Regions from separate parts of the Faecalibacterium sp. IP-3-29 genome, predicted to be linked through region 1. Evidence: predicted binding sites of a transcription regulator. Region 1 holds the regulator's gene; each other region holds the start of a gene.
What was found. The regulator Rex, encoded in region 1, represses fermentation and respiration genes when NADH is low (regulators of the CRP and FNR family bind a similar motif). The targets are predictions, from matches to a motif close to ATTGTTAANNNNTTAACAAT.

Region 1 (9,570 bases):
TATCCTGTGCGCCGGGGTGATCCACGCTGGTCACCACGCCGTACACCTTGCCGGTATCGGCATCCCGCACTTCGCACCCGATGAGGTCGGCCACATACCACTTGCCCGCAGGCAGGGTGGCATCATCACGGTCAAAGTAGAACACCTGCCCCCGCAGGGCACGGGCGGCATCCATATCGCTGACCCCTTCCAGCTGGAGCAGGGCCATCTGCCCCTGGGGGCGGATGGAGGTGATCTTGTAGCACCTGCCGCCCTGGGGGGTGGTGTACAGGCGGCCCACCTTTTTCAGAAAGGCCACGCCGTCACACCACAGCTCCAGCTTCATCTCGCCGCGCACACCGTGGGTGGTCACCACCTTGCCGGCTTCCAAGTATTTCTGCATTGCTTTTACTCCTTTAGCATCCTCACCCTCTCCGTCATTGCTACGCAATGCCACCTCTCCCGAGGGGAGAGGCCTTGGCAGTCACCACAAAGTTTCTGGTTTTGCCAAGGGCTCCCCCTTTGGGGGAGCTGGACGCGAAGCGGCCTGAGAGGGTGAGCTGCCTAATAATACAAAAAGGCCCCTTGCCTTGCGGCAAAGGGCCCGTAGGGTGCTCAGTCGATCTCAACAAGGACCTTTTCATCGACCCGCACAGCAGCCGCGCGCATCACCACACGAATGGCTTTTGCGATCCGGCCCTGCTTGCCGATGACACGGCCCATATCTCCCTCTGCCACGCTCAGGTGGTAGACGATGGTGCCGTCCTCGCGGGGCTCGTCCACCGTGACCTTGACGGCTTCCTTGTCCTCCACGAGACCGCGGGCAACTGCCAGCAACAGCTCCTGCATGAGTCAGCCCTCCTACTTACAGAATGTTGGACTTCTTCAGCAGAACGCGGACGGTATCGGTGGGCTGTGCGCCGTTGGCGATCCAAGCCTTGGCCTTCTCAGCGTCGATCTTCACCTCAGAGGGCTCCTGGTTGGGATCGTAGGTGCCGATCTCCTCGATGAAACGGCCGTCGCGGGGGAAGCGGCTGTCAGCAACAACAACACGATAGAAGGGAGCCTTCTTAGCGCCAACGCGGCGCAGACGAATCTTAACTGCCATGGTAAATATCCTCCAAAAATGTTTGTGCCCCGTTTCGGGGTTTGATTAAATCTATCTGTACAACCCCTGCGGGGTGTATACCATTGTTATTTGAAGCCGCGGAAGGCATTGGGGTTGCCCATCATGCCGCCCAGGCGGCGGGCAAAGCCCTTGGGGCTCTTCTTGAACTGCTTCATCATCTTCTGCATCATCTCAAACTGCTTGAGCAGCTTGTTGACATCCTCCACCCGGGTGCCGCTGCCCGCTGCAATGCGGCGCTTGCGCTTGGGGTTGATGATGGAGGGCTTTTCACGCTCTTCCTTGGTCATGGAATAGATCATGGCCTCGATGCGGTCAAAGGCTTTCTCGTCGATCTGGCTGGCATCAATGCCGGACATGCCGGGCATCATGCTCAGCATGGCACCTGCACCGCCCATCTTGCGGATCTGCGCAAACTGGGCCAGCATGTCGTTCATATCGAACTTGTTTTCCATCATCCGCCGGGCGGTCTCTTCTGCGGCCTTTTCATCGGCGGCATCCTGCGCCTTCTCAATGAGGCTCAGCACATCGCCCATGCCCAGGATGCGGCTGGCCATGCGGGAGGGATGGAACACTTCCAGATCGTCCAGCTTTTCGCCAGTGCCCTGGAACTTGATGGGCTTGCCGGTAACGCTCAGCACCGAAAGTGCCGCGCCGCCGCGGGTATCGCCATCGGTCTTGGTCAGGATGATGCCGTCGATGCCCACCGTCTCGTTGAAGGTCTTGGCAACATTCACAGCGTCCTGGCCTGCCATGGCATCCACCACCAGCAGCGTCTCGTCCACGGGGACAGCTTCCTTGATCTGCACGAGCTCCTGCATCAGGACCTCGTCGATCTGCAGACGGCCGGCGGTATCCAGGATCACGATGTCGTTGCCGTAATCCCTGGCGTGGGCCAATGCCTTGCGGGCGATCTCCGGGGGCTTGGCACCCGGCAACGTGAACACCGGCGCACCTGCCTGCTTGCCCACCACCTGCAGCTGGTCAATGGCGGCGGGGCGGTAGATATCGCAGGCCACCAGCATGGGGCGGCGGCCCTGCTTGATGAAGTATTTGGCAAGCTTGGCTGCGTGGGTCGTTTTACCGTTGCCCTGCAGGCCGCAGAGCATGATGATGGTCTGACCCTTGTTCTTGACGATCAGGCGGGGGGCTTCCTCGCCGCCCATCAGGGCAACGAGCTCCTCGTTGACGATCTTGACCACCTGCTGGGCGGGGGTCAGGCTCTCCATGACCTCCTGACCCATGGCACGCTCGGAGACCTTGGCACAGAAATCCTTGGCAACCTTGTAGTTGACATCGGCTTCCAGCAGGGCCATCCGCACCTCGCGCATGGCGGCTTTGATGTCGGCCTCGGTCAGCTTGCCGTGGCCGCGCAGCTTTTTGAACACACCGGCAAGGCGGTCGGTCAAAGATTCAAATGCCATGTTCGGTGCTCCTCTCAAAATAGTAATGGTGTCAGCTCTCGTTGACTTCGTCGATGGAGCGGATCAGCCCCAGCATCTTGTTCAGCGTTGCTGCATACTCAGTGGTGGTGAGCCTGGCATAGGGGCCGGTGCACTCGAACCGCGCGTCAATGACCAGCTGTTCCAGCTCCTCCAGCTTTTCCTGCACCCGGCGGTAGCGGCCTGCAAAGCCAACCTTGGCTTCCAGCTCTTTCAGGGTGGTCTCGCCATGCTTGATGGCATCCCGTGCGCCCTGACGGGTGATCCCGAAGTTTTCCCCGATCTCACTGAGGGAGAGGTCGTCGTTGTAATACTGGTTCAGCATCTCGCGCTGCTTGGGCGTGAGCACCTCGCCATAAAAATCGAGCAGATAGCCCATTTCAAAGTCTTTTGCCATGATGCGTTCTGCCCTGACCTCCATTTGTTGTAAAGTTTATTTGCTTTACATACGGAGTATAGCAGACATTCTTTTCCTTGTCAAGGCTTTTTTCCATCACTCTGCTGATTTTTCGGCAGATTTTTCTCCATTTTGTCCAATTGCGGCTTGACGCTGGGCACAGGATGCGCTACCTTATAGGTATGAAACCTCTCAGTCTAGGCCTGATGGCTTTGCCAGCTCCCCTAACAGGGGAGCCCTTGGCATGGCAGACAGTTCTGTGCTGACTGCTCAGGTTTGCGTAAGGGAGGAATTTCGTGGCAATCTATCCAAACATCTACCAGACCCTGGTCCCCTGTCCGATCGTGGAGCTGCGGGGCTATCTTGCCGCCTGCGGGCTCAAAGGGCGGCTGTATGCTTACCTTGATTATAATGGGCCCACCGGCACGTCCCGCGATTCGGTGGCCGAGGGGATGCTGGCCCTTGCGGCGGAAAAGCACAAGCTGCTCCCTGGCCAGCCCATCATTGAAGCGGCCTCCGGCTCCTTTGCCATGGCGCTGGCCCTTGCCGGGCGGACGGCGGGCCACCCCGTGGTGCTGACCATGCCGGAGGATGCCCCGGCCCTGCGGCAGGAATACCTGCTCCGGCTGGGGGCACAGATCCTGCATTCCCCCGCCCAGCGGGGCCTTGCGGGGGCCCGGGCGCTGGCAGAGACCACCGCCGCCGAAAAGGGCTGGTACTATATGAACTGGCTTGCCAACGACGATAACCCCGAATACCATCGCCGGGTGACCGGCCCCGCCATCGTGCAGGCCATCTCCCGGGAGGGCCGCAGTCTCGTGGACACCATCACCGTCGGCGTGGGCAGTGCGGGCACCATCACCGGCGTAGGCGAGACCATCAAGGCCTGGACCAACGATGTCCGCATCGTAGCCGTGGAACCCTTTGAGAATCAGGCTCTGGGCGGCGGCTTCACCGGCGGGCACGGCATCCCGGATATCGGCTACGGCATCGTGCCGGGCAATTACAACGCCTATGTTGTGGATAATGTAGCCGCCGTTACCAGCACCGATGCCAACCGCGCTGCACAGCGGGTCCTTGCCACCGATGCCATTCCCGCCTCCCCTGCCGCCGGTGCAGCCCTCCACGCCGCTGCACAGCTGATTGCCACCGGCACCAGCCGCTCGGCGCTGGCCATCTTCAGCGGACGGCAGGCATTTAATCTATAAAGAAAAGAGAGTTCCAAATGACCAAGGATATGACGACCGGCCCGATCACACCGCTGCTGGTCAATTTCACCATTCCCCTTGTGCTGGGCAACCTGTTCCAGCTGACCTATAACGCCGTGGACAGCATCATTGTCGGCAAATTCGTGGGCGAGGATGCCCTTGCCGCCGTGGGCACCTCCAACCCGCTGATGACGCTGGCGATCCTGTTCATCAACGGTGTCTGCCTGGGTGCAGGCATCCTTGTCAGCCTGGCGTTCGGCGCAGGCGACACCGAGCTGGTGGAGCGTCAGGTCTCCACCACCGCCATTGCAGGCTCCGTCTTTTCCCTGGTGTTCTCGCTGACCTGTGTGATTTTGGCAAATCCGCTGCTCCGTCTGCTGCAGGTGCCGGAAGAGATCCTTCCCATCGCTGTGAACTACCTGCGCATCGTGTTCGGCGGGCTGCTGTTCACCTTCTTCTATAATTTCCTCGCCGCCACCATGCGCGCGCTGGGCGACAGCAAAAGCGCGCTGTACTTTCTGATGATCAGTTCGGTGCTGAACATCGGCGGTGACCTGTTCTTTGTTGAGGTGCTGGACTGGGGCTCCGAGGGCTGTGCCCTTTCCACCGTGCTGAGCGAAGCGCTCTGCTGCGTGTTCTGCCTGATCTATATCCGCTGGAAGGTCCCTGTGTTGCAGCTGGGCAGGCGCTGGTTCATTTTTGACTCCTCGCTGCTGAAAAAGACCATCAGCTACGGCTGGACCAGCGCCATGCAGCAGGCCACCGTTCAGCTGGGCAAGATCGCCATTCAGGCCATCGTGAACACCATGGGTGTCAGCGCCATGGCAGCCTTTGCCGCCGCAGGCCGCATCGATGACTTTGCCTATGTGCCCCAGCAGAACATCGGCCATGCCACCACCACCCTGATGGCCCAGAACCGCGGTGCAAGTAAAAAAGAGCGTGTCCGCGCCAGCTTCTTCTGCGGCCTGAAGTTGGAGTTCCTCTACGCCATTTTTATCACCGCTGTCTGCTTCTTCTTTGCCGAGCCCATCATCCGGCTCTTCGTCACCGATGCCGCCGTGGTGCATCTGGGAGTGCGCTTTTTGAAGCTGGTCTCCCTGTTCTATCTGATGCCCTCGCTGACCAACGGCATCCAGGGCGGCTTCCGCGGCCTGGGCGACCTTAAGATCACCCTGAACAGCAGCACGCTCAACATGGCAGGCCGTGTGGCGGCCGCTGCCGTCTTTGTGCTGCTGATGAAAATGGATATCGAGGCCCTGCCGTACAGCTATGTTGTGGGCTGGATCCTCATGCTGGTCTATGAAGTCCCCATGATGGTGAAGTATCTGCGGAAGGGCGAACTGTAAGCCCGACACCGCCCCGGGCAGGTCTTTTCTCTCACTCAGTCCGCTCGATCTCCCGGTACAGCCATTCCAGTGCATCAGAGATTCCGCCCAGCTGGTCGATGAGCTTCTCCTTCACGGCCTTTTTGCCGTCCAGCATGGTGCCCACGTCCATTACCAGCTCACCGGTGCGGAGCATCAGCTCCGAGTAGCGCGCTGCCGTAATGCCGCTGTGGCCTGCCACAAAGCCGGTGATGCGCTCCTGCATCTGCTCGAACCACCGCATGGTCTGGGGCACGCCCAAAATCATGCCGGAGTGGCGGACCGGGTGCACCGTCATGGTCGCCGTGGGCACGATAAAGCTGCGCCGGGCGCTGACTGCCAGCGGGATGCCGATGGAGTGGCCCCCGCCCAGCACGACCGTGGCACTGGGCTTTGAGATGCTGGCAATGAGTTCTGCCAGCGCCAGCCCGGCCTCCACGTCCCCGCCCACGGTATTGATGAGCACCAGCAGGCCCTCCACAGCAGGGTCCTCCTGCACTGCCACCAGCTGCGGGATCACATGCTCATACTTGGTGGTCTTCTGACCCTGCGGGGCCTCCACATGGCCCTCGATCTGGCCGATCACGGTCAGGCAGTGGATGGCATGGGGGCCGCGGGTGCGCCACACCGTGCCCAGATCCTCCAGCTGTTCCTTTTCCAGCCGCTGCTGTTCGGTGGTTTCCTTTTCATCTTCCGGCATGTTGGCTCCTCCTCAGGGTGTTTTTTTCAGTGTTCCCGGGGATCGAAGCAATATGCGGCGGTTAAGATTTCTTTACTTTGAAAAAAATTGGCCCAGAGGATTTGACATTCTGTCTCATTGCAGTATACTTTATACTAAGAATAAGATTGACAAGTATATATCATTATTGTTCAGAAACTGTCTTAATCGCCGGTGCACCTTGCAAGGCGCAAAGAGACCGGCATTCCCTTTGGATGAAAGGAGAACCATTTCCATGAACAATCCCGGCAAAGCTTCCCTTCCGGTGATCAAGCGCCTGCCCAAGTACTACCGCTACCTGCGGACGCTGAAGAACGACGGCATCACCAGCATCTCCTCCCGCGAGCTGGCCGCCCAGATGGGCACCACAGCCTCTCAGGTGCGGCAGGATTTCAACTGCATCGGCGACGTGAACGGCCGCCAGGGCATCGGCTACTCGGTGGAGAACCTGCTTTCCATCCTGGAGCATCTGCTGTTCGGCAACGGTGACCTGCTGCCCACCATCCTCATCGGCTGCGGCCGGTTGGGCAAGGCAGTCAGCCGCTTCATCACCACCGACACCAACGGCTACAAGCTGATCGCAGCCTTTGACAATTCCCCCAGCGAGGTGGGCAAAGAGATCAACGGCATCCAGATCTTACACGTTGACGAGCTGGAGGCCTTCTGCGCAGAGCATAAGCCTGAGGTGGCTGTGTTCTGTGTGCCCCGCAGCGGTGCGGAGGAGCTCAGCGGCCGGCTGGTCGAACTGGGCATCAAAGGCTTCTGGAACTTCTCCCACTACGACCTGTCGGTGCCCTACCCCGAAGTGGTGGTGGAGAACGTCCACCTGGGCGACAGCCTGATGAGCTTGGGTTACCGCCTGCGCAATCAGGACTGATCTATTCTTATAGCATATCACAGAAAACAGGCAGCCCTCTCCCCCCGAACGAGCAGAGAGGGTTGCCTTTTTATGAGGAGAGCAACTATGGCGAAGCTATACTTCCGATACGGTGCCATGAACAGCGGCAAAAGCACCGCGCTGATGCAGGTGGCCCACAACTACGAAGAGCAGGGAATGCGGGTGCTGATCCTGAAGCCCCAGGTGGACACCAAGGGCGGCGGCGAGCTGGTCAGCCGCCTGGGCGTGCGCCGCAGGGCTGACCTGCTCATCCCGCCCGAGGTGGATGTGTTCGAAGCCGTACGCGCCGCCTCAGCCGGGGAGCAGCCGCTGGCCTGCGTCCTCTGCGACGAGAGCCAGTTCTTTACCCCGGCACAGGCCGAGCAGCTGTTCATGGTCACGGTAGACCTGAACATCCCGGTCATCTGCTACGGTCTGCGGTCAGACTTCTCCCTCAAGGGCTTCCCAGGCTCCACCCGTCTGCTGGAGCTGGCCCACACCATTGAGGAGATGAAGACCATCTGTACCTGCGGGCGCAAGGCCACCTGCAACTGCCGCAGGGTCAATGGGGAGTTCGTCTTTGAGGGCGAGCAGGTCGCCATCGATCTGGAAAACGATGTGCAGTACGTCAGCATGTGCCCCCAGTGCTATTTCAAGGCACGGCGGGCGTTTTACGCCAAACGGAACGCACAGTAAGTGTCGATCTCCGGCAGTCACAGGAGCCACCCTTCCTGCATGAGAGCCCGGAGCTCCCAGGAGTTTTTTACAATTTTCAGAGCGCTGCCCAGCCGGGCGGCGCTCTTTTTTGCCTGCCGCCTTCCAAAGTGATATATCAGTTGTATCCAACGGCGAACGTTTTTTGCGCAATTGATATATCAGTTCACAAAACAGCGATATCGTCACTTTTTTCACATGTTGTATACAACAATATACCGTCAATTTCGCAATAAGTTACAAAAACATTGCAATTTTAGAGGTTCCGCCACACTTTCTCGGCCCGTTTCTATGCAATCTATCCAACTATGCAGATTGCATAGTTTTTCGCCCCAAGTTTATTCATTTCGGCAATGCCGTCAAATCGTCGCAAATCACAAGAGCAATATTTGTTCGTTTTTTGTCCGTATCACTTCAATTTACATCTTTCTTTTTCCCATTCCTTTTGTTATCATATTTGTATACAACGAGCCTTGTGCAGTAAGGCCCGCTCGATGTTTTTTGATTTATTAGGAGGAGAACAACAATGAGCAAGGCAATTTCCCGTCGTGATTTCCTGAAGGTCACCGGTGCTGTCGGTGCAGCTGGTCTGCTGGCTGCCTGCGGCGGCAATGGCGGCGCTGCTTCCAGCACCGCTTCTTCTGCAGCCGAGGCTGCTTCCGTGGCTGGCCTGAGCAGCGATCCCGTTACCCTGACCATGAGCTGGTGGGGCGGCGAGTCCCGCCACAACGCTTACCAGGAGGCCCTGAAGGCTTTCTCTGCTGAGCACACCACCATCACCGTCAACCCCACCTTCGCTGCATGGTCCGGCTGGGAGGACACCATGTCCACCAAGTTTGCAGGCGGCGTGGCTGAGGATGTCTGCCAGATCAACTGGAACTGGCTGTACAACTACTCCGGCAACGGCCAGACCTTCCTGGATCTGAACAGCGTCACCGATTACCTGGATATGTCCCAGTGGGACGACGCAAAGCTGGGTGCCTGCAACGTTGCAAATGCACAGCAGTGCGTGCCCATCTCCATGACCGGCCGTATCTTCTACTGGAACATGACCACCTTTAACAAGGCCGGCATCACCGAAGTTCCCTCCACCGAGGACGATCTGTTTGCAGCCGGCAAGGCTTTCCAGGAGAAGCTGGGCGATGATTACTATCCCCTGCACCTGGGCGCATACGACCGTATGATCCTGATGGTGTTCTACCTCGAGTCCAAGTACGGCAAGGACTGGGCAGATCCCACCACCTCTACCCTGAACTACACCGCTGATGAGATCGCCGAGGGCATCGACTTCATCAAGAGCCTGGTCGACGGCCACGTCATCATGCCGCTGCCCACCTACTACGGTGCAAACGGCGACGGTGCTACCCACCAGTCCAACGAGTGGATCACCGGCAAGATCGCCGGCATCTTCGAGTGGGATTCCGCTGCTTCCAAGTACCAGGACGCTCTGGACGAGGAGAACAAGCCCGGCTTCACCGTTGGTGAGGAGATCAAGTTCGGCGATTACAACGGCGGCTTCTCCAAGGTCTCCATGGGCATGGCCATCACCAAGACCTGCAAGAACCCCGCTGAGGCTGCTACCCTGATCGAGTACCTGTGGAACGGCGACGGCGCTGCCATCATGGGCTCCGAGTGCGGCATCCCCGCTTCCAAGGCTGGTCTGGCTACCGCTCAGGCTGCCGGTAAGATCAACGAACTGGTCGCTGAGGCAAACAGCAAGGTCATGAGCTTCGTTTCCTGCCAGC
Region 2 (9,570 bases), 290 kb from region 1:
GGCCTTGACAGCGGCATCGAACACGCCGGTGTGGCCGACCATGTCGCAGTTGGCAAAGTTCAGGATGACCACATCATACTTGCCGCTCTCGATGCGCTTGACGCACTCAGCAGCCACCTCAGGGGCGCTCATCTCAGGCTGCAGGTCGTAGGTGGCAACCTTCGGGCTGGGGATGACGCAGCGGTCCTCACCCTCGTAGGGAGCCTCCACACCGCCATTGAAGAAGAAGGTGACGTGTGCATACTTCTCGGTCTCGGCAATGCGCAGCTGGGTCTTGCCGTTCTCGGACAGGTACTGGCCCAGAACGTTCTTCAGCTCCACGGGAGGATAGGCGACCTCGCAGTTGGGCATGGTGGCATCGTACTCGGCCATGCAGACATAGTTGACCTGCTTGCGGCCGCCGCGGCGCTCAAAGCCCTTGAAGTCGTCATCGCAGAAGATGCGGGTCATCTGGCGGGCACGGTCGGGACGGAAGTTCATAAAGATGACGGTATCGCCATCCTGCACGCGGCCGCCCTCACAGGTGACGCAGGGCAGAACGAACTCGTCGGTCTTATCGGCAGCATAGGATGCCTCAATGGCCTCGGCAGCGTTGGCAGCGTGGTTGCCCTCACCGTAGACGAATGCGGCGTAAGCCTTCTCCTCGCGGTCCCAGTTGTTGTCGCGGTCCATGGCGTAGTAACGGCCGGAAACGCTGGCGATCTTGCCAACGCCCAGCTCATCCAGCTTGGCCTGCAGGTCAGCCAGGAAGCCCTTGCCGGCGTGGGGGTCGGTATCACGACCATCGGTGATGCAGTGCAGGTAGACTTCCTTTGCGCCCATGTGCTTTGCCATTTCCAGCACGCCGAACCAGTGGTCAGCGTGGCTGTGGACACCGCCGGTGCCCACCAGGCCCATCAGGTGGATGGCCTTGCCTGCCTCAATGGCAGCCTTCATGTTCTTGACCAGCACGGGGTTCTTGAACATCTCACCATCCCGAATGGACTTGGTGATGAGGGTCAGCTGCTGGTAAACGATGCGGCCAGCGCCCATGTTGGTGTGGCCCACCTCAGAGTTGCCCATCTGACCATCGGGCAGGCCGACAGCCATGCCGGAGGCATCGATGGTGGTCATGGGATATTTTTCCATCAGGGCATCCAGATGGGGGGTCTTTGCGGCGACCACGGCATTGCCGTAGGTCTCGTTGGGCACCCAGCCAAAGCCATCCATGATGCACAGAAGTACAGGTTTCTTGGACATAACGTTGAATCTCCTTTGATTTAGAACAAATAGCGCCCGGCACAGCGCTGGAAAAACGGCGCAGCCGGGCGCTGGGAAAACAGGTCAGAGGGCCTTCTCAGCCGTTGGAAGCGGCATTGACGATAACAGCAAAATCAGGAGCCTTCAGAGATGCGCCGCCGATCAGGCCGCCGTCCACATCCTTCTTGCTCAGCAGCTCCTCGCAGTTCTTGGCGTTCATGCTGCCGCCGTACTGGACCGTGACAGCCTCGGCCACAGCCTCGCCGTACACTTCGCCGATGACCTTGCGGATCTGAGCGCAGACCTCCTCGGCCTGGTCAGCGGTCGCGGTCTTGCCGGTGCCGATGGCCCAGATGGGCTCGTAGGCAATGACCACATTTGCCATCTGCTCGGCGGTCACGTCGCGCAGGGCGATCTTGGTCTGCATCCGCACCAGCTCCTCGGTCACGCCCTCCTCGCGCTGCTGCAGGCTCTCGCCCACGCAGATGATGACCTTCAGGCCCGCATTCAGGGCAGCCAGAGCGCGCTTGTTCACGGTCTGGTCAGTCTCTGCAAAGTACTGGCGGCGCTCGGAGTGGCCGACGATGACGTACTCCACGCCCAGATCCACCAGCATATCGGCGCTGATCTCGCCGGTGAACGCACCGGACTTCTCAAAGTGGACATTCTCAGCACCCACATGGATGTTGGTGCCCTTGGTCTTTTCCACAGCGGTGACCAGATCGGTGTAGGGGGTGCAGATAACGACCTCACAGGAAGCATCCTTGACGGCGGGGATCAGCTCATCCACCAGCTTGGCTGCCTCAGTGGCGGTCTTGTTCATCTTCCAGTTGCCTGCAATGATTGCCTTACGCTTTGCCTTATCCATTCTAACGATCTCCTTATCACAAAATACCTCCCCGCCGCCTTCGGTGCCGCCTCTCCCGGCAGGAGAGGCAGGATAAACGACATCTCCTGCCTCCCGGATGGAGAGCTGGCGAACGTCGGCAAGCCTGAGAGATCTTATTACCCAAAATAAAAAGTGCGGCGGCGTATATGCCGCCGCACCTCAGTGATGCTGGTTCAGATGCTTATGCGTTCTGGATCACAGCGATACCAGGCAGCTCCTTGCCCTCCAGATACTCCAGAGAAGCGCCGCCGCCGGTAGAGATGTGGGTCATCTTGTCGCCCAGGCCCATCTGCTGCACAGCTGCTGCGCTGTCGCCGCCGCCGATCACGGTGGTAGCATCGCTCTCAGCCATAGCCTTGGCAACAGCCAGAGTACCAGCTGCCAGGGTGGGGTTCTCGAACACGCCCATGGGGCCGTTCCACACCACGGTCTTGGATGCCTTGACAGCATCGGCAAACAGCTTCATGGTCTCGGGGCCGATGTCGCAGCCCTCCATGTCAGCAGGGATGGCGGTGACGGGCACCACAGTGACATCCACGGGAGCATCGATGGGATCGGGGAAGTCCTTGATGCAGGCTGCGTCCACAGGCAGCAGCAGCTTCACGCCCTTCTCCTTGGCCTTGGCCATCATTTCCTTGCAGTAATCCAGCTTGGTATCGTCGCACAGGCTCTTGCCGACTTCGTAGCCCTGAGCCTTGACGAAGGTGTAAGCCATGCCGCCGCCGATGATCAGGGTATCGACCTTCTCCAGCAGATTGGAGATGACGTTCAGCTTATCGGCGACCTTAGCGCCGCCCAGGATGGCGGTGAAGGGACGAACGGGATCGTTGACTGCGTTGCCCAGGTACTTGATCTCCTTCTCCATCAGGTAACCGACAGCGGTATCCTTGATGTAGTCGGTGACACCTGCGGTGGAGCAGTGTGCACGGTGGCAGCTGCCGAATGCATCGTCAACGTATGCATCTGCCAGAGAAGCCAGCTCCTGGCTGAACTCAGGCATGTTCTTGGTCTCTTCCTTGCGGAAACGGGTGTTCTGCAGCAGAACGACATCGCCGTTGTTCATTGCGGCAACAGCAGCCTTTGCGTTCTCGCCCACAACGTTATCGTCATCAGCGAACACAACGGTCTTGCCCAGCTTTGCGCTCAGAGCCACAGCAACGGGTGCCAGGCTGAACTTTGCCTCGGGGCCGTTCTTGGGTTTGCCCAGGTGGCTGCACAGGATGACCTTAGCACCATCGTTGACCAGCTTCTGGATGGTGGGCAGAGCCGCATTGATGCGGTTCTCGTTGGTGATCACGCCGTCCTTCATCGGGACATTGAAATCGCAGCGGACAAGGACCTTCTTGCCGCAGTAATTCTGATCGTCGATCGTTTTCTTACCTAAACCCATGGTAACAAACTCCTCTCAAATTCTTTTCGTTCGGAATCGAATTTTGCTCTTCATCGGGGGCCGCGCACTGCGAACTTCCCCGTACATCCTTATTATAAACAAAAAGCGTGTGTATTGCAAGGACGGAGGATGGATAATTTATTAACAAACATTTGTTGCAGAAGCAAAGAAATGTGGTGATTTTGCCGGAACGCACCAGAAAACGCCGTTTTTTCTGAAAAAGACCCGCCGCAGGGAGTGTTCGCCCCCGCAGCGGATCCTGTCCATTCAGGATATTTTCCGGAACTTCTGCTTCGCTTTTTCCAGGTATTCCAGCACCAGCGGATTTTTCATACCCAGCAGGAAGGCTACGTATGCAGCCACTGAGCCCAGCACTGCCGCCAGAATGCAGATGAGATTGGGCAGAGCCAGTGCCTTGACCCCGGTACAGACAAGAACGATGCCCACACAGCCGCAGAGCACCGAGCCAACGGTGCGCCGGTCAGCAGAGACCGTGACCAGACCCCTGGAGCAGCGGATACAGAGCATCATGGAGCACAGCTCTGCCAGCAGGGTGGTAAAGGCCGCCGCATTCTCCCGGAACCGCGGGATGAGCAGGATGTTCAGCCCCACGTTCAAAATTGCACTCACAAGCGTTGCTACCAAAAATTGACCTTCTCTTTTCCATGGCACCAAAACACAAGTATTATAGAGCCACCCAAATAAACTTGCTACCAATGCTATACTCAAAACGCGAAGTGGCACAGCTGCTTCCAGATAGCTTTCGCTTGAGATAAAAAGAACGACCTCTTGACTTAGTTCAAACAATCCCACTACAGCCGGAAGAACGGTTAATACCATTGCCCCAAATACTTTATTAAAAAGCCTTTCAAAATTCAGCCTATCCTGCATTCCCGCATAACGAGACAACCTCGGAACAGATACTAAAAGAATAGATGCCAGAACCGATTTTACCATCGTATATATCTTCATTGCAACGGTGTAAATTCCCACATGATAGTCTGAAGTTAAAACTCCGAGAATTGTCACATCTGAATTTACATAAATCGTAATTGCAAAGCTCGATGCAAAAATCAGAAGTATTGGTTTTAAATGCTTTTTCCAGTCTATTTTTGCTGTCAGTCGAATCGTGCAATATTTCCTAGCTCGAAAGAAGTTCAATATATTCGCACCTGCTGCGGCAAACACCGTAATTCCTGCGTAAATACAGTAATCGTCCTGCGTTTTAACAAATGCGAACATCATCAGAATTGATATTATTTGAAAAATAATACCTCTAACTGTGATATAGGTATACTCCTCAAAGATCGTGAACACCCATTCGGTGCCGATGGTCGTAAAGAAGATCTGTAAACTCAGCACCAGCATCAGGTCGGTATAGGCATGGAGCTTTGTCCAGAAAAGCATCGTCACAGCCAATGCCGCATAGGTCAGGGCCGTGGAGATCATATTGATGGAGAACATCTCCGAGGCAAAGGCCGACAGCTTTTCCCGGTCGTTCACATAGCGGGACCCCTCACGCACCGCATAGGAGGAGATGCCAAGGCCTGCAAACAGCAGAAAATACCCGCAGACGGAGCTGGCAAAGTTCACTTTGCCCAAATTATTTACTTGTAGAATGTTAGATATGTACGGGAATGTAATCAGTGGAAAGATGATTTGTAGAATCGTCTTGGTTCCACTCATTATTGCATTTAATGTAAGCGATTTCTTCATAACTAGATACTTTCACTCACCCTGTTTTTTCTTTACCCATGCGTCCCAGAAGAAATACGAATACATGGTTTTAAGCCAGTAAAAATATCTCTTTTCCTGAAGTTGCTGTTGCATCATTTCCTTTGCCCATCTGTAAAACCCTGCTTTTGCTTTCGGATAACCTTCTTCCATAAAGTGTGCACTCTTTCCATATTTAACCACTAACTCACGACAAACCTGTGAATATCCCGCTTTTGCAGTCTTCTGTACAAGTGATTCATTCGCATACAATACAACAATTCGCTCCCACGCCATCATTTCTGTTAATTTTCCAGTAAAATAATCGCACAGCGTTACCGACTGATCATTGCGGTAGTAATAGTATAATTCACTTTCCGAACGAACAATCTTAGATGCTTTTTTGATGCATTCTGCTAAGAAAAGAGTATCTTCTCCAATATACAGGTCATCAGAAAATCGAATATCCTTCACACAGCTTTTTCGGTATACTGCGCTGCAGGCGACTTTATGCGCTGCTGGTGTAAACCAATCGTACCGTCTTGCATCCAATATGCAAACTTTATCTGTAATTTTGGGAATATGTTCTACGTCACTGCCTTCCCAAACATCCAGCATTTTACAGTATGCAATTTCCGCGTCCGATTGCACCAACATCATTTCCAGCCGTTCTATAAATTCCGAATGAATAAAATCATCTGGATCAACAAATGAAATATACTTTCCTGTACTTTTTTCCAATCCCAGATTTCGCGCAGAGGAAACACCACCGTTTGGCTTGTGGTATATCTTGATTCGCAGATCTTTTTCCGCGTAGCGCTGACAGATGGAAAGAGAGTTGTCTGTTGACCCATCATCCACCAGAATGATTTCCAGATCCCGATAGGTCTGACCAAGGATGCTGTCCAGACATTTTTCCAGATACTTTTCCTTGTTATAAATCGGCACAATGATACTGACAGTATCGTTCAGCACAAATTATCCTCCCTTATTCTGCCGCCGGGCCATTCTTCAGCAGGAACAGTTTTGCATACAGCCTCCGGCTGCATCTGAGCAGCTGATACTTCCGCTGGCTGCTGGTGCAGAGCAGCTTTGCCGCCGCCGGGTCACACTCCTGCAGAAAGGCCTCCATCTTTGCGCGGCGCTCCGTATCCTGCATCAGATACGGATAGCAGTGCTCCACCACGCTCAGCATAGCGGCATCATTTTCCGTCATTCCCGGATATGCTTCCCGGATGGCCCGATATTTCTGATAGCCCATATCCAGCTTATCCTCGTAGAACTTCATGTTCCTGCGGTGAAGGATGCTGTCCGGGCGCTGATAGTAATAATACAGCGGCACCAGGCGATATGCGACTTTGCTGCACTGCTGAAAAATGCGATATGTCGTGCCCTGATCCTCCATCATCCGCCCCAGCGGATAGCGGATATCCCGGAACAGCTCTCGCTTATAGAGCTTGTTCCAGGCAAAATCCCCCAGCTCATCCGAGACAAGGGTGCTGCGGATGGCCTCCCGGCCTGTCATACACTGCACCGGTACGGCGAGTTCAGCCGGGGCAAGCTCTTCCTCCCGTTCAAACATCCTGAAGCCCACCACAGCCACGTCCGCATCCTGTTCCTGCAGGTCACGGCAGAGCGTTTCCAGCATCCGGCTGTCCAGAAAGTCATCACTGTCCACAAAGCAGAGATACGTTCCCTTTGCCCGTTCGAGCCCCGCGTTGCGCGCTGCAGAGAGTCCCCCGTTTTTCTGGTGGACTGCTGTTACACGTTCTTCCTGTGCGGCATATTCGTCGCAGATGGCTCCGCTGGCATCGGTGGAGCCATCGTCCACCAGCAGGACCTCAAGATCCTGATAGGTCTGGTGCAGAATGCTGTCCACGCAGCGGCGGAGAAATCGCTCCACATTGTAGACCGGAACAATGACACTGATCAGCTCTGTCTCCATGTTCAGTTTCCTCAGAAGAATGTTTCTCTGCCGATGTGGAGGATCTCCGAGGTGTACGGGCAAATGGCATTGTTGCCCTGAATATACGCCTGATAGATCCAGATGATGACCAGCATTCCCCACATGGCAGCCTTCAGCAGCTTGCGCAGACGCTCATCCTCCACGCACTTGACCACACGGCCAATGGCGAGATAGCGGAAGAATGCAAAATACAGGCAGATGCGGTAGAGCGGCACATTGATGTTGCGCAGCTGGGCCGTTGCCATCTCGATCAGGATCATCACGATCCAGAAATCAGCATCCGAGCGGGTAAAGCGGCTGCTGCCCTTCCCTTCCTCTTTTGCGTACCAGCGGTACAGCACAATGGGCAGGATCAGGAAGGGCAGACGCACAATGATGGGATTCAGCGTGAAACCGCCCGCATTGGCATCATAATAATATCCGTAAAGCCGATCAATGAAGTCCACATTCAGGGCCAGCCTGACCACAGTCTTGCTGAAGAAGGCAAGGTAGACCGAAAATGCCGCCAGGCCACCCTTGACCCACCAGTTGTCGAAATGCTGAAGCAGGATATAGATCAGCAGCGCACCAAACGAGATAAAGGTGGCATTGTGGAACAGGCAGGAGACCGCCAGCAGTAGGACCGCCCAGTGATACTTTTTCTTCCACACAAAGCTGAACGCCAGAAATGCCACGCCCAGCGCCACAGACTGCCGCTCGGCATTATAAGTATCGCCATAATACAGGCAGAGGTAAGCCAGCCAGCCATAGGGCACGGAGACATACTCCTTATACTGCACCAGCCCGATCATAAACAGGCCACAGGCCAGCAGGTCCACCATAAAGTAGAGCCAGTGGACATCACCAAAAACATGGGCCGCCAGATAGACCAGCGTCATAAACAGCGGCTCTGTTTTGTGCCGCTGCCGGATGCAGGCCAGCAGGCCATCCTGCAGCTTTGCATCCGCCACCCATCCCGCATACACCACGCTGTCCGTGCCAATGGACGGGTCCCGCAAGCCTGCCAATACCGCCATCACCAGCACCGCCAGCGCCAGGCAGAGATAAAAGCCCTTCTCGTTGTTTTTCTTCGTCCGCAGGTGCTCACCATAGGCGGCAATGCCCACAGAAGCTGCAAAAGTCCCCAGATAAATCAGCATCGGAGCTCTCCTTTTTCATCACACAGCGTGGTTGTTTTTCATTTCGGCCAGAGTATAGATTAGATAAAAGAGTCCTCTGCCCTTCATCAGGGTCTCTACCTTGATGCGGTCTGCCCTTTTGGCCCAGGACCTTCGGGTCAGATCCCGGTGTTCCCGGACAAAGCGAAGGATCTGCTCCTGGGCCTCCGGGTAGCAGTCAAAGCCGCTGTTAAGGATTCGTTTCAGGGTTTTCAGGTAAGTGACCAACTGCAGATACTCCGCTTCTTCCCGAACCTCAGGCATAGTTCGGGACAGATGCTGGGTGACATCCTGAGCAATGTCCAGGAGCACCAGATTTTTCTCTTGGATGGGCTCGTGCATAATGGATCCGCCCCGCATCCGGTAATAATACAGAGGCTCATAGTCCGCTACCACCGTCCTGCATCCCTGCATGACTTTGTAGATCACAGCGTAATCCTCATAGAGCATCCCCTTTGGGAAACGCAGCTCCGCCCACAGCTCCCTGCGAAACAATTTCGCACATGCCGTATGGCCGATTTTCCCTTTTCGCAGAAGCATCCCACGGATGGCATCCTGCACCGTGAGTATCTCTGTTCCACCGGCCGTTCCGGTCTGCCGCTGGGGTTCTGTCTCAAATTGCAGCAACTGCCCCATGGCCACATCTGCCCTGTGCTGCTCACAAAGGCCCACCAGTTTTTCCAGCGCATTCTCTGGCAGTAGATCATCACTGTCCAGAAAGCAGAAATATTCTCCTCGGGCATGATGCATTCCGTGGTTTCTGGCATCAGACAGGCCCCCATTGGGCTTATGGAACACCTGGATGCGGCCATCCTCCGCAGCCAGTTCATCACAAAGCTCTCTGCTGCCATCGGTGGAGCCATCATCTACCAAAAGCAGCTCCCAGTTCTGGTAACTCTGCGCCTGCACGCTCTGCACACAGTCCCGCAGATACGGGTAAACATTATAGACCGGCACAATGACCGATACAAGCGGTTTTCTTTCCTCCAACCGGATCCCTCCACTTTACTTTTTTCCACGCCATTGCGTCTTTTCATAGACCCGCCGGGTCATGGCATAGCCGCTGTAGGAAAGCGCCGCCGCCAGCCGGGCCTTTTTGCGGGCCTGCGGATCCAGCAGAACGTTCCGGCGGTATTTTTTCACTTCCTGCCAGAGAGCCTTCTCTATTTTTTCATGCTGCCTGTCCCGGATCTGGAACAGAATATTGCAGACATTG
Region 3 (9,570 bases), 1.4 Mb from region 1:
GGGCCTCGATGCTGTTGGCGGAGATGCAGCGGTCGGCCCGGAGGACATCGTACATGTACAGCTCCCGGATGCGCTTCTGGCTCTCCTGCTGGAAGGCATCGGCGGTGGGGGCGTAGTCGGTGTACTTGTAACCGAACAGCTCATCGGAGATCTCGCCGGTCAGCAGCACGCGCACATCGGTCTGCTCGTGGATGGCCTTGCAGAGCAGGTACATGCCCATGCTGGCGCGGATGGTGGTGATATCCCAGGTGCCCAGCAGTCGGATGACCTCCTCCAGGCTCTGGATGACTATGTCCCGGTTGATGATGATCTCATGGTGTTCGCTGCCCAGATAATCGGCGGTCTGGCGGGCATATTTCAGGTCGATGGCATCGGTGTCCATGCCGATGGCAAAGGTGCGGATGGGCTTGCCCAGCTTCTTGGCTGCAATGGAGCAGACCAGCGAGGAATCCAGACCGCCCGAGAGCAGGAAGCCCACAGGGGCATCGGCATCCAGACGCTTTTCCACGCCTGCGATCAGCTTTTCGCGGATGTTCCGCAGGGTGGTCTCCATGTCATCCTCCATGGGGGCGGGCACGTCGGCAATGTCCTCATAGCGGACAAAGCGGCCATCGCAGTAGTAGCTGCCGATGGGGAAGGGGCGGATGTCGTCGCACCAGCCGATCAGGTTCTGCATCTCGGAGGCAAAGGCGATCTGGTGGCTGGACTTGGAATAACCGTAGAACAGCGGACGGATGCCGATGGGGTCGCGGGCTGCGATCAGCCGGTCCTTGCGGGAATCATATAGAATAAGCGCGAACTCGGAGTCCATGTGGCGGAACATATCCAGACCGTACTCGTAATACAGCGGCAGCAGGATCTCGCAGTCGCAGTCGGAGGCAAACTTGTAGCCCCGGCGCTTCAGGATCTCCTTCTCAAAGCGGAAGCCGTAGAGCTCACCGTTGCAGACTACGCAGTCGGCACCGCGGTAGAAGGGCTGCATCCCCTCCGGGGTCAGGCCCATGATGGCAAGGCGGCCAAAGCCCATCAGACCAAAAGGCCCTTCCACCACACGCTGGTCGTCCGGCCCGCGCATCACGGTGCGCAGCAGATACTCCTTGAATTTGGCGGCACTCAGGTCGTGCCCCGTGTAACCCATAACACAACACATATTTCTTACCCCTCTCTCTAAACCTCTCCGTCAATGCTTCGCATTGCCACCTCTCCTGATAGGAGAGGCAGGTTTCCCGGTGACTGAGAGGTTTTTGCAAATAAAAAAATACGGCAGCCTTCATCCCATTGCTAGGACGAATGCTGCCGTATCCGTGGTGCCACCTAAATTACCGGTGCGCGAACACACCAGTCACTTTTGTGTACTCTCCCCGTTGAAAGCACTGCCGCGATAACGAGCGGCTGCCGTCGGCCCCTACTAACTGCCCGAAGCAGGTTCAGGGGGAAGCTCACGGGGGTTCGTTCGGGGCTCATTCTCTGTGCGGCTTCCACCGGCCCGCACTCGCTGCAAAAGAACCTTGAGCACTTACTTTTCCCGATCAACGCTTTTCCTGCCTGCATTGTATCACGGCTCTTTGTCCGTGTCAACACAGTGTTCGCATTTTTGTGAGGTCTGCCCCGGTTGAGGAGGCTTTTGTGCGCAGCTGCGGCACAATCCGTACAAAACGCTGCCCTCGCACTGCAGGGTGAAGCCGTGCTCCGCCATCAGATGGGCACGCACCTCATCCATAAAGTGGCAGTCCAGGTGATAAATGCGCCCGCACTGCACGCACTTCAGGTGCAGGTGCTCGCGGCAGTGGCGGCCCTCGTCCACATACTGGAACACGGCCTTTTCGCCCTTATCGGCCACATATTTCATAATGCGCTGCTCGCCTGCCAGCTTGTCCAGATACCGGTACACCGTGGTGGGATTGGGGCTGGCCCCCTCCGCCTCCAGATGTTCCAGAATGTTGGATGCACTGACCGCGTGCTGGCGGTTGTTGATGAGATAATCCAGGATCAATTGCCGGGTTTTGGTGTTGTACCCCCCGCGACCTGCCATGGTATCAGCCTTCCTTTCTGGGTCAAGTGTACCACAATTTATCCTTCGATGCAAAACAAGAACGAAACACTGGCGACAAGCACAAAAAAACTGTTCAATTTATAGCAAAATAATGCATGACATCTGTTCAAAACGGAAAAGCTCCCAAAGTTTTCAAAAAAGCCTTGTAAACATTGTCCAGATATGTGATAATAATATTAATGATTACTTGGATTATTTAAGGGATACAAGCTGTCCGGCGGGCGACTGATTGCTGCCTGAATGGTCCTGCTTGCGAACTAGGAGATAGAACAATGAAAGAGATGGATTCCCAGTCAAAGACCAGCCTGAAGCTGCAGGCTTACCAGTACCTGAAAACGAAGATTCTGAACTGCGAGTACCGCCCCAACGAATTTCTGAACGAGCAGAAGCTCTGTGCCGAGATGGGCAACATCAGCCGCACCCCCATGCGTGACGCGCTGGGCCGCCTGGAGCAGGAGGGGCTGATCACCATCCTGCCCAAAAAGGGGCTGATGGTCTCCGGCATTACCGAAGAGGACGTGCACAGCATGTTCGAGATGCGCCTGCTGGTGGAGCCTTACGCCCTGCGCACCTACGGCAACCTGATCCCCCGGGAGCAGCTGGAGGCATACACTGAGCTGATGCACCACCCCGAGCGGATCGGTGACTTCTGCAAATCCGACGATGATTTCCATGAGCTGCTGATGAGCAGCCTGCCCAACAAATATCTGCGCTCTGGCTATGACCGCATCACCGGCCTGAACACCCGTTTCCGCATTATGACCGGCAAGGTGAGCATGATCAATCAGGATCAGACCTGTGAGGAGCATCTGGAAATTCTGAATGCCGCCCTGAGCGACAACTGGAACACCGCCGCCGATGCGCTGCAGCATCACCTTGAGCTGGCCCGCGATAAGGCCGAGGGAGTCATCAAGGTCATCCGGCTGTGGTAAATGAAACGATAAAAACGCTGTATCACTCCTTCCGGCATCGCTGATGCGATGCCACCTTCCTCTCAGAGGAAGGCTTTTGCGTTGGCCGCCGCGTTAAGGCTCCCTCCTGGAGGGAGCTGTCGAGCGAATGCGAGACTGAGGGAGTGGGACAGCGTTTTCTTTTGCTGGAAAGTGTAAAAAGTTCATAGAAATCAAAAGAAAAGTACATTGAATATTGTTTAACAATGTGGTATCCTTAACAACAGAGAGAGCCCGCTGGCAGGCGGGCAGAATGATTTTGGAGGAAAATAATTATGGCTGACCGCATTGTTCTGAATACCATTTCCTACCATGGCCACGGTGCCATTGAGAACATCGTTCCCGAGCTGACTGCCCGCGGCTACAAGAAGGCTTTTGTCTGCTCTGACCCCGACCTGATCAAGTTTGGCGTGACCAAGAAAGTCACCGACCTGCTGGATGCTGCAAACTTCGCCTACGCTGTTTACAGCGAGATCAAGCCCAACCCCACCATCGCCAACGTGCAGGACGGCGTGGCAGCCTTCAAGGCTGCTGAGGCAGACTGCATCGTGACCATCGGCGGCGGCTCCTCCATGGATACCGCAAAGGCCATCGGCATCATCATCAACAACCCCGAGTTCGCGGATGTGCGCTCTCTGGAAGGCGTGGCTCCCACCAAGAAGCACGCTGTGTTCACCATTGCCGTGCCCACCACCGCCGGTACTGCGGCCGAGGTCACCATCAACTACGTCATCACCGATGTGGAGAAGAAGCGCAAGTTCGTCTGCGTGGACACCAACGATATCCCCGAGATCGCTGTGGTCGATCCCGATATGATGTCCTCCATGCCCAAGGGCCTGACCGCCGCTACCGGTATGGATGCTCTGACCCACGCCATCGAGGGCTATATCACCAAGGGCCACTGCACCATCTCCGATATGTTCCATCTGGAAGCCATCAAGCTCATCAGCGAGAACCTGCGCGGTGCCGTGCAGAACACCCCGGAGGGCCGCGAGGGCATGGCTCTGGGCCAGTACATTGCCGGTATGGGCTTCTCCAATGTGGGTCTGGGCATCGTCCACTCCATGGCACACGGTCTGTCCGCTCTGTATGATACCCCCCACGGCGTGGCCTGCGCTATCCTGCTGCCGGTGGGTCTGGAGTACAACAAGACCGTTGCCGGGGAGCGCTACCGCGCGGTCGGCAAGGCCATGGGCGTGAAGGGCATCGACGAGATGAACGATGCCGAGGCCGCCGATGCCACCATCGCCGCTGTCAAGCAGCTGAGCGCAGATGTGGGCATCCCCGCAAACCTGCAGGGCATCCTGAAGGAGGAGGACATCCACTTCCTGGCTAAGTCTGCTTTTGCAGATGCCTGCTGCCCCGGCAACCCCCGCGATACCAGCGTGGAGGAGATCGAGGCACTGTATAAGAGCCAGCTGTAATTCGTAAACTGAACAAAGAGGGTCGGGAACGCCGCTTCCCGGCCCCTTTTTGTTCCGGGAAAGGAGCACTATGAACCTGAATTTCTATACTCTTTGTGTAATTTATCTGGTATATTCTTTTTTAGGCTGGGTAGGCGAGACCGTTGTTGCAACTGCAAAGGGCCGCCGGTTCACCAACCGCGGCGTAGCCTCCGGCCCCTTCTGCTTTGTGTACGGCACGGCAGGGGTGCTCATCACCATCGGCCTGAACGACCAGCGCGCCAGCCTGGCGGCACTGTTCTTCGGCAGCATGATCTATGCCACGGTGGTGGAGTGGCTGACCGCCAAACTGCTGGAACGGATCCACCACCGCCGCTGGTGGGACTACTCCGATAAAAAGTTCAATCTGGACGGCTATGTCTGCCTGCAATACTCCCTGCTGTGGGGTCTGCTGGGCATGGCGGCAGTCCGCTGGGGCAACGACCTGCTGTTCCGGCTCTGCGCCCACCTGCCGCCGCTGCTGTTCCACGCTGTGGTATGGGTTGGCATGGCGCTGGCCGTCCTTGACCAGATCTCTGCCATGGTGGCGGTCAGCCGGTATGCGAACCGCCACCCACGGCTCGAGCAGCTGAATCGGGAGCTGGGCAGGGGCTCGGAGAGGCTGCGGCAGAAAATTACCGCCAGCGTGGAAAAGCGGATCCAGCGGGCGTACCCTGCTGCGGCCCGTCCGGAGCCCACCACCAATGCCGAAAAGCAGCTCTCCCTTGCCGACCTGCTCTGGCTCTTTGTCATCGGGGCTTTCCTCGGAGATGTGGTGGAGACCATCTTCTGCCGCATCACCGCCGGGGTCTGGATGAGCCGTTCCAGCCTGGTCTGGGGCCCGTTCAGCGTGGTGTGGGGGCTGGCGCTGGTGCTGGCCGCCATCCTGCTGCGGGGCGGCGAACAGAAGAGCGAGAGCCGTATCTTCTGGTTCGGTGTGATCCTGGGCGGTGCGTATGAGTATGTGTGCAGCGCTGTGACAGAGCTGCTGTTCGGCACCGTGTTCTGGGATTACAGCGGCTTCAAGTTCAATCTGGGCGGGCGCATCAACCTGCTGTACTGCTTCTTCTGGGGCATTGCGGCCGTGACCTGGATCCGCTATGGCTACCCGCTGGTGGCAAAGGGGATGAAGGCGGTCAAGCGCAGGATCCGCCCCTGGATGACCGCTCTGCTGGCCGTGTTCATGGCCGTGAACCTTGTGACCAGTGCGTTGGCGCTGGCCCGCTACGATGCCCGCACCAGCGGCGCGGCTCCGGCCAATGCGGTGGATGTGCTGCTGGATGAGCATTTTGACAATGCCCGGATGGAGCGCATCTACCCCAACGCCAAAAAGGTGGAGAAGGCTGGGTAAAAATGCACGATTTTGCTTGCGTTTTGCAGGGAAAACAGGTATAATACTTTTTGGATTAAAAAGGAGAGATTTTATATGCTGATCCCTGTATTATTGTTTATCGTGGGCCTGCTCTGCCTCATCAAGGGCGGCGACTGGTTCGTGGACGGTGCAACCGGCATCGCCCGCCGCTTCAAGGTGCCGGAGCTGCTCATCGGTGCCACGGTGGTGTCCATCGGCACCACTCTGCCTGAGGTCATGGTCTCCACCACCTCGGCCATGACCGGCCACGGCGAGATCGCCTATGGCAACGCCATTGGCTCGGTCATCTGCAACGCGGCCCTGATCGCGGCCATCACCATTGCGGTCCGCCCGGGCAAGGTGGACCCCAAGAGCCTGCGGGTGCCGGTGCTGTTCTTCTTTGTGGCAGCGGCCCTGTATGCGGGCGTGGCCTACACCACCGGCTACTTCAGCCGCCCCATCGGCATTGTGCTGCTGGCAATGTTCGTGGCGTACATGGTCTGCAATGTGCTGGCTATGAAAAACGCCCCCGCCCCGGAAGATGATGAGGACGAGCCGGAAAAGGAAATGTCCTTTGCCAAGGAGATCGGCCTGCTCATCCTCGGCGCAGCCCTGATCGCTGTGGGCGCAAACCTGCTGGTGGACAACGGCACCCTGATTGCGCAGGCGCTGGGCGTGCCGGAATCCGTCATCGCCCTGACCTTTGTGGCGCTGGGCACCTCTCTGCCTGAGCTGGTCACGGCGATCACCTCGCTGGCAAAGGGCCACGGTTCCCTCTCGCTGGGCAATGTCATTGGTGCCAACGTGTTCAATCTGGTGCTGGTCAGCGGCATGTCCATCACGGTGTCGCCTTTCAGCATCCCGCAGAACTCCACCATCATGGGCATCAATTCCTCTCTGGTCATGGATCTGCCCGTGATGTTCGTGGTCATGCTCCTCCTGACTGTGCCCGCTCTGCTTAAGGGCAGGCTCTCCCGCTGGCAGGGCGTGCTGCTGCTCTGCATCTATGCAGCCTTCTGCGCCGTCCAGTTTGCAATGTAAGCCTCTGCGCCGGAGACCCGGCCCGGCTCCACGCCGGAGCGGGCGCTTTGGGGCAGAAAATCGTTTTGAGAAAGGCATCCTCGTTTGCGGGGATGCCTTTTTTTGTCCCCACAGCAGGGTCTGACCGGAAGAGGCGCTTTCTTAAGAAATCCTTAGAAAAATTTCATGGAAAATGCAGGAAACTGCTGTTATACTAGAACCGAGAACGACAAAAAGGGGAGAAGACCATGGCAGAGCAGACCATTCTGATCGCGGAGGACGATCCGGATATCCGGGACGGTGTGCTGGATGATGTGACCAACCTCATCAGCACCGCAGCCAGCTCCACCACGAACACCGGCTCTGGCTCGTCCACCTCCAACACCACCAGTTCCAGCACCTCTGACCTTGTGGCCGGTGCGGTGGAAAGCGTGATGCCCTCCACCAGCACCCTGCTGTATGGTTTGGTCGATGGCAGCATTGGCAGCACCCTGTGGGAGAGCGTGACCAGCAGCACCGCCAGCCTGGCAAGCTATCTGCTCAAGATCGGTGCCAACAGTACCACGGGCGTGGTCAGCTCGGTGCTGGATTACCTGAGCAGCGGCGCAAACTATGTCTGCTATGTCAACGGTGAGCAAACTACCTATAAGACCAGCGTGAAGTATCCCGTGCTGGCGGGCGGCATCTCGGTGCGCAAGACTGCTTCCGGCAGTGTGGGCACCATGGCCCAGCTGCTCCCGGTCACGGTGGATCAGCTGGGGGCCGCCTCCGTGCGGAGCGGCTCCACCCGTTATGAGACTGCCGATGACATGCAGGTGTATCTGTGGTACAAGGGCAAGTATTACGCCACCACCCTTTCCCAGATCAACGCCGAGGATTACAGCCTCATCGGCTGGTACGATGCCCACGGCAGCGCGGCGGGTGGAAAGATCCGCGTTCTTGTGGCCGTGAAAAAAGACTGACCGCGTCTCCGGCAGGCTGTGAAATGGGACGAAATCCGGTCATAAAAAGGCAGTTAGGCGACATTTTTCACGATTTATCCATTGAAATTCTCCCCCGGGGATGATATGATAGACCTGTTCCTGCGCGGCAAAAGTCCGGGAACGAAATCTGAAGTGGGAGAATTTTGTACCAGATGCAGAAAAAGAAGCTTTATCAGCTGGCTGCGGCCATCGTTTTTGTGGTGGCCGTGGCAGCTGCTTTGATCCTGACAGGGATGCGGAAAAGCACCCCTGTGTCCGAGGCGCAGGTCAGCTCTGTGCCGTCCTCCGCTCTGCCCGGCGGGGAAGCTGAGGGGCCCTCCAGCGCCGCAGCCTCCAGCGAGAGCGCCGTCAGCAGTGAGGTGACGGAAGAATCCCCGGTTTCGTCCTTTTTGGAACAGCTGGAAGAGGAACTTGGCATTTCCTCTTCGGAGACAGCTTCGTCCAGTGAAGCCTCCTCTGCCGCCAGCGCAGGCAAGGCGGACAGCGTGAGCTCCGCAGTGTCCGGTTCCAGTGCCGCACACTCGGTGCCTGCGTCCTCTGCGGCTTCCGGCAGCCATGCGGCCAGCAGTCAGGCCCCCGGCAGCAGCCATGCCTCCAGCAGCTCCGCTGCTTCGGAGAATGAGGTGGATGCCAAGATCGACAGCTACATCCGCCAGCTGCAGAACCTGAAGAGGCAGACGGAATCCAAGCTCTACGGCGTGATCTACGAGGCCTACAATGAGTATATCTCCCACCCGGTGGAGGAGCGCAATCTGGGGATGAAGGTCTCCATCGTGGTGTCCAAAACCGCCAAGCTGACCAGTGTTCAGGGCGAGTGTGACAAGGAGTTCAACGCCATCCTGAAAGAGCTGCGCCAGTACCTGCGGGACAATGGCCGTGACCAGAGCGTTGCGGATCAGGCAGAGCAGGAGTACAAAAAGATGAAGTCCGACCTGACCAGTGAGCTGACCGGCATTGTCTATAACAGTGCGGTGGGCAGCGGTGATGGCGGCAAATGGATCCAGGAACACATTGAGCATAAGCGCTGAAATAGATAAGAGCCGTGCAGTTCAAACGCTGCACGGCTCTGCTTTTTATGTTACTGCACACGCTTTAACGCTGTGTTGATGAGATCGGCAAACTGCTCCAGACGCTCCCGGAGCTGGACAATGGAATCGATGTCGCTGTCGGAAATGACACTGACGGGAGCCGAAAGGCTGTTGACACCGGCTTCCAGCGTGCCGCTCAGGGCTGCGTTGACACCGTGGGCGGGAATCTCCACATGCACATCCACGGGGATGGTGTCATCGAAGAGCAGGGACTTCAGCGGCAGGCCCACCACAAGGACAGCAGCGTCCTCCCCCTCAGACGGGAACTGATAGTAGGTGTAGTCCTTCTTGGCATAATCGGGGTGGACGATGCACTGGCGGCTGAGGGTCATGGTATAGCCGGACATCTCCTGCATGGCCACCTGCGTGTTGGGTACGCCAAGGACCTTTGCCAGCTGGGACTGCGTGATGTAGTTGGGCAGAGACCACTCCGGCAGGAACGCACCCACCAGCGGCGCGCTGTCCACGATGGAATCCCGCAGGGTGCGGTAGAGCCGCCCGGCATCGAAGTAGGTATCGTTGGCATCGATATAGAGGTCGGTGAAAAAGTCGGTGCCGCCGGTCTCCGCGCGGGTAAGCCCGCCGGAGGGGTACAGGTACAATTGCAGCTGCCCCGGCGAATACAGCCCGGCCACATCGCCGGAAGTTGCACCCACCTGTTTCAGAATATTGTACAGGGCCGG

Region 2: MTP40_RS10210 (phosphoglycerate kinase) is a predicted target of Rex. The motif match lies at 3,648-3,667, and genes of this name have one in related genera.
Region 3: fucO (lactaldehyde reductase) is a predicted target of Rex. The motif match lies at 3,192-3,211, and genes of this name have one in related genera.

The regions. Positions count from the first base shown of each region.
Region 1 is NZ_CP094471.1:2,420,888-2,430,457, forward strand. Features, by position in the region: gene rimM (ribosome maturation factor RimM) at 1-382, opposite strand, end outside; gene MTP40_RS11570 (KH domain-containing protein) at 595-828, opposite strand; gene rpsP (30S ribosomal protein S16) at 845-1,087, opposite strand; gene ffh (signal recognition particle protein) at 1,174-2,529, opposite strand; gene MTP40_RS11585 (sigma factor-like helix-turn-helix DNA-binding protein) at 2,561-2,944, opposite strand; gene MTP40_RS11590 (pyridoxal-phosphate dependent enzyme) at 3,241-4,152, shown strand; gene MTP40_RS11595 (MATE family efflux transporter) at 4,170-5,498, shown strand; gene MTP40_RS11600 (ClpP family protease) at 5,530-6,216, opposite strand; gene MTP40_RS11605 (redox-sensing transcriptional repressor Rex) at 6,470-7,111, shown strand; gene MTP40_RS11610 (thymidine kinase) at 7,199-7,807, shown strand; gene MTP40_RS11615 (ABC transporter substrate-binding protein) at 8,352-9,570, shown strand, end outside.
Region 2 is NZ_CP094471.1:2,130,142-2,139,711, forward strand. Features, by position in the region: gene gpmI (2,3-bisphosphoglycerate-independent phosphoglycerate mutase) at 1-1,239, opposite strand, end outside; gene tpiA (triose-phosphate isomerase) at 1,337-2,107, opposite strand; gene MTP40_RS10210 (phosphoglycerate kinase) at 2,310-3,518, opposite strand; gene MTP40_RS10215 (flippase) at 3,786-5,234, opposite strand; gene MTP40_RS10220 (glycosyltransferase family 2 protein) at 5,247-6,206, opposite strand; gene MTP40_RS10225 (glycosyltransferase family 2 protein) at 6,220-7,176, opposite strand; gene MTP40_RS10230 (EpsG family protein) at 7,188-8,336, opposite strand; gene MTP40_RS10235 (glycosyltransferase family 2 protein) at 8,355-9,344, opposite strand; gene MTP40_RS10240 (glycosyltransferase family 2 protein) at 9,360-9,570, opposite strand, start outside.
Region 3 is NZ_CP094471.1:975,677-985,246, forward strand. Features, by position in the region: partial or broken gene asnB (asparagine synthase B) at 1-1,150, opposite strand, end outside; T-box leader at 1,280-1,542, opposite strand; gene MTP40_RS04655 (Fur family transcriptional regulator) at 1,556-2,032, opposite strand; gene MTP40_RS04660 (GntR family transcriptional regulator) at 2,326-2,985, shown strand; gene fucO (lactaldehyde reductase) at 3,279-4,427, shown strand; gene MTP40_RS04670 (putative ABC transporter permease) at 4,498-5,796, shown strand; gene MTP40_RS04675 (calcium/sodium antiporter) at 5,872-6,837, shown strand; gene MTP40_RS04680 (hypothetical protein) at 7,065-7,778, shown strand; gene MTP40_RS04685 (hypothetical protein) at 7,952-8,827, shown strand; gene MTP40_RS04690 (hypothetical protein) at 8,878-9,570, opposite strand, start outside.